One region of the Bacillus sp. SD127 genome, then DNA from elsewhere that is predicted to be linked to it. Evidence: riboswitches for the same ligand, from Rfam matches in the RefSeq annotation. Region 1 holds a riboswitch; each other region holds the start of a gene.
What was found. A riboswitch is a leader RNA that binds a small molecule or an ion and turns the genes downstream of it on or off. The one in region 1 is predicted to bind S-adenosylmethionine.
Positions count from the first base shown of each region.

Region 2: linked by a shared signal. The riboswitch ahead of metK (methionine adenosyltransferase) and the one ahead of metI (cystathionine gamma-synthase/O-acetylhomoserine thiolyase) in region 1 are both predicted to bind S-adenosylmethionine.
Region 3: linked by a shared signal. The riboswitch ahead of metE (5-methyltetrahydropteroyltriglutamate--homocysteine S-methyltransferase) and the one ahead of metI (cystathionine gamma-synthase/O-acetylhomoserine thiolyase) in region 1 are both predicted to bind S-adenosylmethionine.

Region 1 covers NZ_CP191226.1:3,018,075-3,021,355, reverse strand. The annotation lists gene ACQVGS_RS15775 (YjcG family protein) at 1-120, opposite strand, end outside; gene ACQVGS_RS15770 (esterase family protein) at 149-871, opposite strand; SAM riboswitch class I at 1,038-1,158, shown strand; gene metI (cystathionine gamma-synthase/O-acetylhomoserine thiolyase) at 1,227-2,348, shown strand; gene metC (cystathionine beta-lyase) at 2,341-3,281, shown strand, end outside.
Region 2 covers NZ_CP191226.1:1,136,666-1,139,946, forward strand. The annotation lists gene pckA (phosphoenolpyruvate carboxykinase (ATP)) at 1-1,027, opposite strand, end outside; SAM riboswitch class I at 1,225-1,364, shown strand; gene metK (methionine adenosyltransferase) at 1,533-2,735, shown strand; gene asnB (asparagine synthase (glutamine-hydrolyzing)) at 2,885-3,281, shown strand, end outside.
Region 3 covers NZ_CP191226.1:2,892,647-2,895,927, forward strand. The annotation lists gene isp (serine protease Isp) at 1-850, shown strand, start outside; SAM riboswitch class I at 982-1,137, shown strand; gene metE (5-methyltetrahydropteroyltriglutamate--homocysteine S-methyltransferase) at 1,266-3,281, shown strand, end outside.

The DNA.
Region 1 (3,281 bases):
TGAAGATCTCAGCGTCAAATGAGGCGGGATCAGTGAATAGCTCGGATCATAGCGCTTTCTGTAAGAGTTCGCGAGATCTTGCAGTTTTTTTGATGGAAATAAAACAATTCCGTATTTCATAGTATGTCCCTCCTGAAAATAAAGTATGTTAGAGCATTTTTTTCAGAGCCGGCGTAATGAGCGGCTGCCAGTATGTCCACTTGTGGTCTCCGTCAAATGGCTCAAAATAATAATCGGAAAGCTTTTCCTCCAAAAGCTTTTTCAGCTCCTGATTCGGTTCTGTGAAGTCCAAAATATTGCCGTCTGTCGTATGGACGTCTGTTTCTTTTGTTCCGATTTGGTGATAAAGAGAGAGGTGTTTGATGTCGTCTGACTGTTTCACGGCTTCTAATACATGTTGATCTACATAGGGAGACTGCATGATGATGTTACCAAACATATTCGGATAATCAAGCGCTGTCATAAGAGAAACGGTCGCTCCGAGAGAATCACCGATCAGTGTCCGCCCGTAGCCGACTTGGTACGTCGGAAATTCATGATCTGCAAAAGGAACTAGCTCGTGGGCAATGAATCGTTTATATGCCGAAAACTTAGAACCTTCCGGATGATAGGTTTTTCTGCGTTCTTTTACATCCTTGTAAGGAACACCGATAATAATGCATCGGTCTATTTCTCTTTTGGACAGCAATTCCTCCACTTGTCTGCCGATTCTCCCCAGCCTGAAATAATCGTGGCCGTCCTGCGCGATAATAAGATGATATTTATAAAGAGGGGAGTAGTTTGACGGCAGATAAACGAGTACTGTCATTTCCTCGTTAAGCTCTTTTGAAAAGAGCTTCTTTTCTTGAACTGTGCCGTTTTTCGGTGCCATAATACATTCCTCCAGGGCATCACTAGACTTTCTTGCGTTTGAAATTATTGTACCATGAATTATTAGAAATTTCTCTCTTTAAATAGTTCGGTGCCCGAAGAAAAAAGTATTGAAATAAACTGCAAATTGCGCTAATATAAAACAATCAGAAAATTGAAATCGATATTTCTTATCGTGAGAGGTGGAGGGACTGGCCCTTAGAAACCTCAGCAACCGGCTTGTTTTGCATACGTGCAAAGCGCCAAGGTGCTAAATCCAGCAAGCGTACTATGCTTGGAAGATAAGAAGAAGCGTTAAACCCCTTCTTCTTATGAAGAAGGGGTTTTTTATTATGAAAAGGGAAGGTGTCAGCTATATGTCACAGCACGTTGAAACGAAATTAGCCCAAATCGGAAACCGAAGCGACGAAGTAACGGGAACAGTGAGTCCTCCTATTTATTTATCAACAGCATACCGCCACAGAGGGATCGGCGAATCGACCGGATTTGATTATGTTCGGACAAAAAACCCGACACGCCAGCTTGTTGAGGACGCGATTGCCAGTTTAGAAAACGGAGCGAGAGGGCTTGCCTTCAGTTCGGGAATGGCAGCAATTCAAACGATTATGGCGCTGTTTAAAAGCGGGGATGAACTGATCGTTTCATCGGACTTGTATGGCGGCACGTACCGTCTGTTTGAAAATGAATGGAAAAAATACGGCTTGACCTTTTATTATGATGATTTCAGCGATGAGGACTGTTTACGCTCCAAGATTACACCAAATACAAAAGCAGTGTTTGTGGAAACACCGACAAATCCGCTGATGCAGGAGGCGGACATTGAAAAGATCGCTCGGATTTCAAAAGAGCACGATCTTCTGGTGATTGTTGACAACACATTTTATACACCGGTTTTGCAGCGTCCGCTTGAGCTTGGAGCCGACATTGTCATTCACAGCGCAACCAAATATTTAGGCGGGCATAACGATCTGCTTGCGGGGCTTGTTGTTGTCAAGGATGAACAGCTTGGAGAAGAAATGTTTCAGCATCAAAACGCCATCGGCGCCGTCTTGCCTCCGTTTGACTCATGGCTTTTGATGAGAGGAATGAAGACGCTCAGTCTCAGAATGCGCCAGCATCAGGCGAACGCTCAGGAGTTAGCGGCCTTTTTAGAGAAGCAAGAAGAAATCAAGGATGTGCTTTACCCGGGAAAAGGAGGCATGTTGTCCTTCCGTCTGCAAAAAGAAGAATGGGTGAATCCATTTTTAAAAGCACTGAAAACGATTTGCTTTGCAGAAAGCCTCGGCGGGGTGGAGAGCTTTATTACATACCCTGCCACACAGACGCACATGGATATTCCTGAAGAAATCCGTATCGCAAACGGTGTCTGCAATCGTCTGCTGCGTTTTTCAGTCGGAATTGAACATGCGGAAGATTTAAAAGAGGACCTAAAACAGGCGTTATGTCAGGTCAAAGAGGGAGCTGTTTCATTTGAGTAATCACAATTGGACGCTGGAAACCCAGCTCGTGCACAATCCATTTAAAACAGACGGTGCAACCGGGGCGGTCAGTGTACCGATCCAGCACGCATCGACCTTCCATCAATCTTCATTTGAAGAATTTGGCGCATATGATTACAGCCGCTCAGGCACGCCGACAAGAACAGCTCTCGAAGAAACAATTGCCGCACTGGAAGGCGGAACGAGAGGGTTTGCTTTCAGTTCAGGCATGGCTGCGATCTCAACAGCATTTTTACTTCTCTCACAGGGCGATCACGTTCTTGTGACAGAAGATGTATACGGCGGAACCTTCCGCATGGTGACAGAGGTTTTGACCCGTTTTGGCATTGAGCACACGTTTGTTGATATGACGGATATCAACGAAGTGGCACGGAATATCCAGCCAAACACAAAGGTCATTTATATGGAGACACCGTCAAATCCGACACTTGGAATTACTGATATTAAAGCGGTTGTCCAGCTTGCAAAAGAAAACGGCTGTCTGACCTTTCTGGATAATACATTCATGACACCGGCACTGCAGCGTCCGCTTGATCTCGGCGTGGATATTGTGCTTCACAGCGCAACAAAATTCCTGAGCGGACACAGCGATGTGCTGTCAGGACTGGCTGCTGTCAAGGATGAAGAGCTTGGGAAGCAGCTGTATAAGCTGCAAAACTCGTTCGGCGCCGTCCTTGGCGTGCAAGATTGCTGGCTCGTGCTGCGCGGCTTAAAAACATTGCAGGTCCGTTTAGAAAAAGCGAGCCAAACAGCGCAGCGGCTTGCGGAATTTTTCCAGAAGCATCCGGCGGTGAAACGCGTGTATTATCCGGGGCTGTCTGATCATCCGGGGGCCCAAACCCATAAAAGTCAGTCGGTGGGAGCGGGTGCTGTGCTTTCTTTTGAGCTTGAAAGCAAAAAGGCCGTTAAGAA
Region 2 (3,281 bases), 1.9 Mb from region 1:
CAATCGCTGACGGGTGGCCCGCAATGCTCGGAGAGACAATGTTGTCGATCATATGAATCGGGTAAGCGGCACGTGTGTTTTCTGTATAGAAGGAATCATCGTAATTGGCTTCACGCGTATCTTCATCTACAACAACATTTTCGAGAACGGATCCAAACCGAATCGCTTTAAAAATCTGCGGTTCCTTTTCTTCGCTTAAATGAATGCACTTGGCATAGCATCCGCCTTCGATATTGAAGACACCAGTATCCGACCAGCCGTGTTCATCATCACCGATCAGTTTCCGGTCAGCATCCGCCGAAAGGGTGGTCTTTCCTGTTCCCGACAGGCCGAAGAAAAGCGCGACATCGCCTTTTTCACCGACATTGGCGGAGCAATGCATGGATAAAATATCTCGCTCAGGCAGCAGGAAATTCATGATGGAGAAAATCGATTTTTTCATTTCTCCGGCATACTCCGTTCCGCCGATTAAAATCGTGCGCTTTTCGAAAGAAACAATAATAAAGGTTTCTGAATGTGTGCCGTCTGTTTTTGGGTCCGCTTTGAAATGCGGAGCGGAAAGAATGGTAAACGGCTGTTCGACTGTTTTTTTATCATTGTCTTCAGGACGGATAAACAGCTGTCTGGCAAATAAATTGTGCCATGCAAATTCATTAACGACCGTGATCGGCAGTCTGTATTTTTCATCAGCACCGGCAAATCCTTCGAAAACAAACAGCTCATCACGTTGTTTCAGATAGCTGACAACTTTTGTGTATAGCCGGTCAAATGCTTCCTCGGAAATAGGCTGATTCACCGGACCCCAATCAATCTTACTCTTTGTGCTTGCTTCTTCTACAATAAATTTATCCTTCGGCGAACGTCCCGTGTAAGCGCCTGTGGTCGCCCGGACGGCACCCGTCGATGTCAAAATGCCTTCGTTGCGGGAAAGTACTTTTTCTGTAAGCTGAGCTGCAGATAAATTATGCTGCACATTAGGACTTGTTAATAAGGCTTGCAAATCAGCGGTTAAATCAACTGAGTTCATAAGAAACCTTCCTTTATCATTTTATTTGTGTTTTGCTAATTGTGAATTAGTATAACATATATTTTCAAATAGTCTATACTATTTATCGTTTTTTGTGTGTGCATTTCCATTGTTTTCCGCAATAAAGGCGTCTATTTCTCCTGATTCATATTGACATTGCAAACCCTTTTACGATAAGATATTTCATTGAGCGGATACTCTTATCCCGAGCTGGCGGAGGGACAGGCCCTATGAAGCCCAGCAACCGGTTTCTCTATTATTCATTATGTTCAAATTGTGTGAGACAACCAAGGTGCTAACCTGATGCAAGGTTGAATGATTCCTTGAGCGATAAGAGTGAAAGGCACAAAGACCAAACCCTTTCCTCGAACGGAAAAGGTTTTTTTATTTCATAAATATGCCAATTAACATCTCTAATATAAACGTAACATTGTATAAGAGGGAGCGAGTTCCGTATCATATATATAAGGTCTTTCGGGAGGCCTTGTGCAGGAGGAAGCAAATCATGAGTAAAAATCGTCGTTTATTTACATCAGAATCTGTTACGGAGGGGCATCCGGATAAAATCTGTGACCAGATTTCTGACAGCATTTTAGATGAAATTTTAAAGAAAGACCCTAACGCGCGTGTTGCTTGTGAAACGTCTGTGACAACTGGTTTGGTTCTTGTCAGCGGAGAAATCACAACTTCTACGTATGTTGACATTCCAAAAACGGTTCGTGAAACGATTAAAGAAATCGGATACACACGTGCAAAATACGGATTTGATGCGGAAACTTGTGCAGTTTTAACATCAATTGACGAGCAGTCTGCTGATATTGCGATGGGTGTAGACCAAGCGCTTGAAGCCCGTGAAGGCACAATGAGCGACGAAGAAATTGAAGCAATCGGAGCGGGTGACCAAGGTTTAATGTTCGGTTATGCGTGCAACGAAACGAAAGAGCTCATGCCTCTTCCGATTTCACTTGCTCATAAATTAGCCCGTCGCTTGAGTGAAGTGCGTAAAGAAGATGTTCTTCCTTACCTTCGCCCTGACGGCAAAACACAGGTAACGGTTGAGTATGATGAAAATAACAAACCTGTCCGCATTGACGCGATTGTTATTTCAACTCAGCACCACCCTGAAATTACGCTTGAGCAAATTCAGCGCAACATTAAAGAACATGTCATCAATCCGGTTGTTCCTGAAGAATTAATTGATGAAGAAACAAAATACTTCATTAACCCTACAGGCCGTTTCGTCATCGGAGGACCTCAAGGGGATGCGGGGCTTACAGGACGTAAAATCATCGTTGATACGTACGGCGGCTACGCACGTCACGGCGGCGGCGCGTTCTCTGGTAAAGATGCGACGAAAGTAGACCGTTCAGCTGCTTATGCTGCAAGATACGTTGCGAAAAACATCGTTGCGGCTGAGCTTGCAGATTCTTGTGAAGTGCAGCTTGCTTACGCGATCGGTGTTGCACAGCCTGTGTCTATCTCAATCAACACATTCGGTTCCGGAAAAGCTTCGGAGGAAAAACTGATTGAAGTTGTGCGCAATAACTTTGATTTACGACCTGCCGGCATTATCAAAATGCTTGATTTACGCCGTCCGATCTACAAACAGACTGCTGCGTACGGCCACTTTGGACGCCACGATGTTGACCTTCCGTGGGAGCGTACAGACAAAGCGGAACAGCTGCGTAAAGAAGCGTTAGGAGAATAATTTTATAGCCGCTTACTGGTTAAGCGGCTTTCCCTTTTTTATCGATGTATCCATGTTTATTTTTTTACATAACTGTGAAACCAAACACTGTTCACAGCGTCTATAAATAGGGGTTCAATGATGACAATTTTAAATATGGAGGCAATACTATGTGTGGATTTGTCGGGGTTTTTAACAAGCATCCGTTAACTCAAACCGCTGATCAAGAAGAACTAATCAAACAAATGAACCAAATGATCGTTCACCGCGGTCCTGACAGTGATGGATATTACCATGATGAGCACGTTGGATTCGGATTCAGACGGCTCAGTATTATTGATGTGGAAAATGGCGGACAGCCTTTATCATATGAAGATGAAAAATATTGGATTATTTTTAACGGGGAAATCTATAACTATATCGAACTGAGAGAAGAGCTTGAAGCAAAGGGATATACTTTCAACACAGATTCTGACACAGAGGTTCTTCTTGCGACTTACCGTCACTATAAAGAAGAAGCGGCTTCCAAGCTGCGCGGCATGTTTGCCTTTCTGATTTGGAATAAAA
Region 3 (3,281 bases), 130 kb from region 1:
AGGGGTTAAAGGCAAAGACGTAAAAATTGCTGTATTGGACACCGGCTGCGATACGAGCCATCCCGATTTGAAAAACCAAATCATCGGCGGAAAGAATTTCACAGATGATGACGGCGGCAAGGAAGATGCCATTTCCGACTACAACGGACACGGCACACACGTTGCCGGAACGATTGCGGCTAACGATTCAAACGGCGGCATCGCCGGGGTTGCGCCTGAGGCAAGCCTTTTAATTGTAAAGGTGCTTGGCGGTGAAAACGGCAGCGGAAAGTACGAATGGATTATTAACGGCATTAACTATGCTGTTGAGCAAAAGGCTGATATCATCTCAATGTCCCTTGGCGGACCGAGCGATGTGCCTGAACTGGAGGAAGCGGTCAAAAACACCGTCAAAAACGGAGTGCTAGTCGTTTGTGCCGCGGGAAATGAGGGTGACGGCGACGAACGCACAGAGGAGCTTTCCTATCCTGCTGCGTATAATGATGTAATTGCGGTTGGATCTGTTTCAGTAGCGCGTGAATCGTCAGAATTTTCAAACACAAACAAAGAGATTGATCTTGTTGCACCTGGTGAAAACATTTTATCCACTCTTCCCAACAAGAAATACGGGAAGCTTACCGGCACATCAATGGCTGCCCCTCATGTCAGCGGAGCGCTTGCTTTAATTAAAAGCTTTGAAGAAGAATCTTTTCAAAGAGAGCTCTCTGAATCTGAGCTTTATGCGCAGCTGATCCGCAGGACACTTCCGCTCGATATCGCAAAAACATTGGCCGGGAATGGATTCCTGTATTTAACCGCTCCTGATGAGCTGTCAGAGAAAGCAGAGCAGTCACATTTACTGACCCTATAATATTATTTTTCTCATATAATATATACCGTAAATTGTAAAAAAAATTTCAAAATCTTTGTTGACAATGAATTTGAATTGCTGTTAAGATTACCAACAAATGATTCAACTTTTCAAAAAATTAATAACATTTTCTCTTATCGAGAGTTGGGCGAGGGATTGGCCTTTTGACCCCAACAGCAACCGACCGTAATTCCATTGTGAAATGGGGCGCACTGATTTTCGCGCCGAGATTTATATCTCTTAAGGCACGGTGCTAATTCCATCAGATTGTTTCTGAGAGATGAGAGAGGCTGTATGTTTTGCAAAAAAGCCTCTTTCTCTCATGGGAAAGAGGCTTTTTAGTTGTGAGAAAACCTCTTAACAGCCTGTATCCGCGGGTCAACAAGAGTGTTTTACATATAAAGGAGGAGAAACAATGACAACAATCAAAACATCGAATTTAGGATTTCCAAGAATCGGACTGAACAGAGAATGGAAAAAATCGCTTGAAGCGTATTGGAAAGGAAACAGCGATAAAGATACGTTTTTGAAGCAAATCGATGAATTATTCTTATCCGCAGTGAAAACGCAAATTGACCAGCAGATTGATGTTGTGCCTGTTTCTGATTTCACACAGTATGATCATATTCTTGACACTGCGGTCAGTTTCAACTGGATCCCGCAACGCTTCAGACACCTGACTGACAGTACAGATACATACTTCGCCATCGCCCGCGGAATAAAAGACGCCGTATCAAGTGAAATGACAAAATGGTTTAATACAAACTACCATTACATCGTGCCGGAATATGACGAGAGCCTAGAGTTCCGCCTGACAAGAAACAAACAGCTTGAAGACTACCGCCGAATCAAACAGGAGTACGGCGTTGAAACAAAACCTGTTATCGTCGGCCCTTATACGTTCGTCACGCTTGCAAAAGGCTACGAGCCATCTGAAGCTAAAGCAATTCAAAAACGTCTCGTGCCGTTATATGTACAGCTTTTAAAAGAGCTTGAAGAAGAAGGCGTAAAATGGGTTCAAATTGATGAACCTGCGCTTGTCACCGCTTCAGCTGAGGATGTACGCGGCGTAAAAGAGTTATTCGAGAGCATCACAAATGAGCTTTCTTCCTTGAATGTGCTTTTGCAAACGTATTTCGATTCTGTTGATGCTTATGAGGAGCTTATTTCTTATCCTGTACAGGGTATTGGGCTTGATTTCGTTCATGATAAAGGCAGAAACCTGGAACAGCTTAAGACACACGGCTTTCCGAAAGATAAAGTGCTGGCAGCCGGTGTCATAGACGGACGCAACATTTGGAAAGCGGATCTTGAAGAACGCCTGGATGCCGTGCTTCATATCCTCAGCATTGCACAGGTTGATGAACTGTGGATTCAGCCTTCCAGCAGCCTTCTTCATGTTCCGGTAGCGAAACACCCAGATGAGCATTTGGAACAAGATCTGCTGAACGGATTGTCCTACGCGAAAGAAAAACTGGCAGAGCTAACAGCTTTAAAAGAAGGCTTAGTATCAGGCAAAGCCGCCATCAGTGAGCGAATTCAGCAAGCGAAAGCGGACATCAAAGCGCTCAAACAATTTGCAACAGGAGCCAATTCTGAACAAAAGCAAGAGCTGGAACAATTAAGCGATAAAGACTTCAAGCGCCCCATTCCGTTTGAAGAACGCTTAACCCTGCAAAATGAATCTCTCGGACTCCCGCTTTTGCCGACAACAACAATCGGAAGCTTCCCGCAGTCTGCTGAAGTACGCAGCGCACGCCAAAAATGGCGGAAAAACGAGTGGTCTGATGAACAATACCAAAACTTTATCAACGCGGAGACGAAAAGATGGATTGATATTCAGGAGGAATTGGATCTTGATGTTCTTGTTCACGGTGAATTCGAACGGACAGACATGGTTGAATACTTTGGTGAAAAGCTGGCCGGCTTCGCCTTTACGAAGTACGCCTGGGTTCAATCATACGGTTCACGCTGTGTACGCCCGCCGGTCATTTATGGAGATGTAGAGTTTATTGAACCGATGACAGTGAAAGATACTGTATACGCTCAATCGTTAACATCCAAGCATGTAAAAGGAATGCTGACAGGTCCTGTTACGATTTTAAATTGGTCCTTCCCTCGGAACGATATCTCGAGAAAAGAAATCGCATTCCAAATCGGACTCGCCCTCCGCAAAGAAGTAAAAGCGCTTGAAGACGCGGGCATTCAAATCATTCAAGTCGATGAGCCAGCCCTGCGTGAAGGCCTTCCGTTAAAAACCCGTGATTGGGATGAATATTTGACTTGGGCTGCCGAAGCATTCAGATTAACAACCTCTTCCGTGAAAAATGAAACACAAATTCATACACATATGTGCTACAGCAACTTCGAAGACATCGTCGATACGATCAATGATCTTGACGCTGATGTCATTACGATCGAACACAGCAGA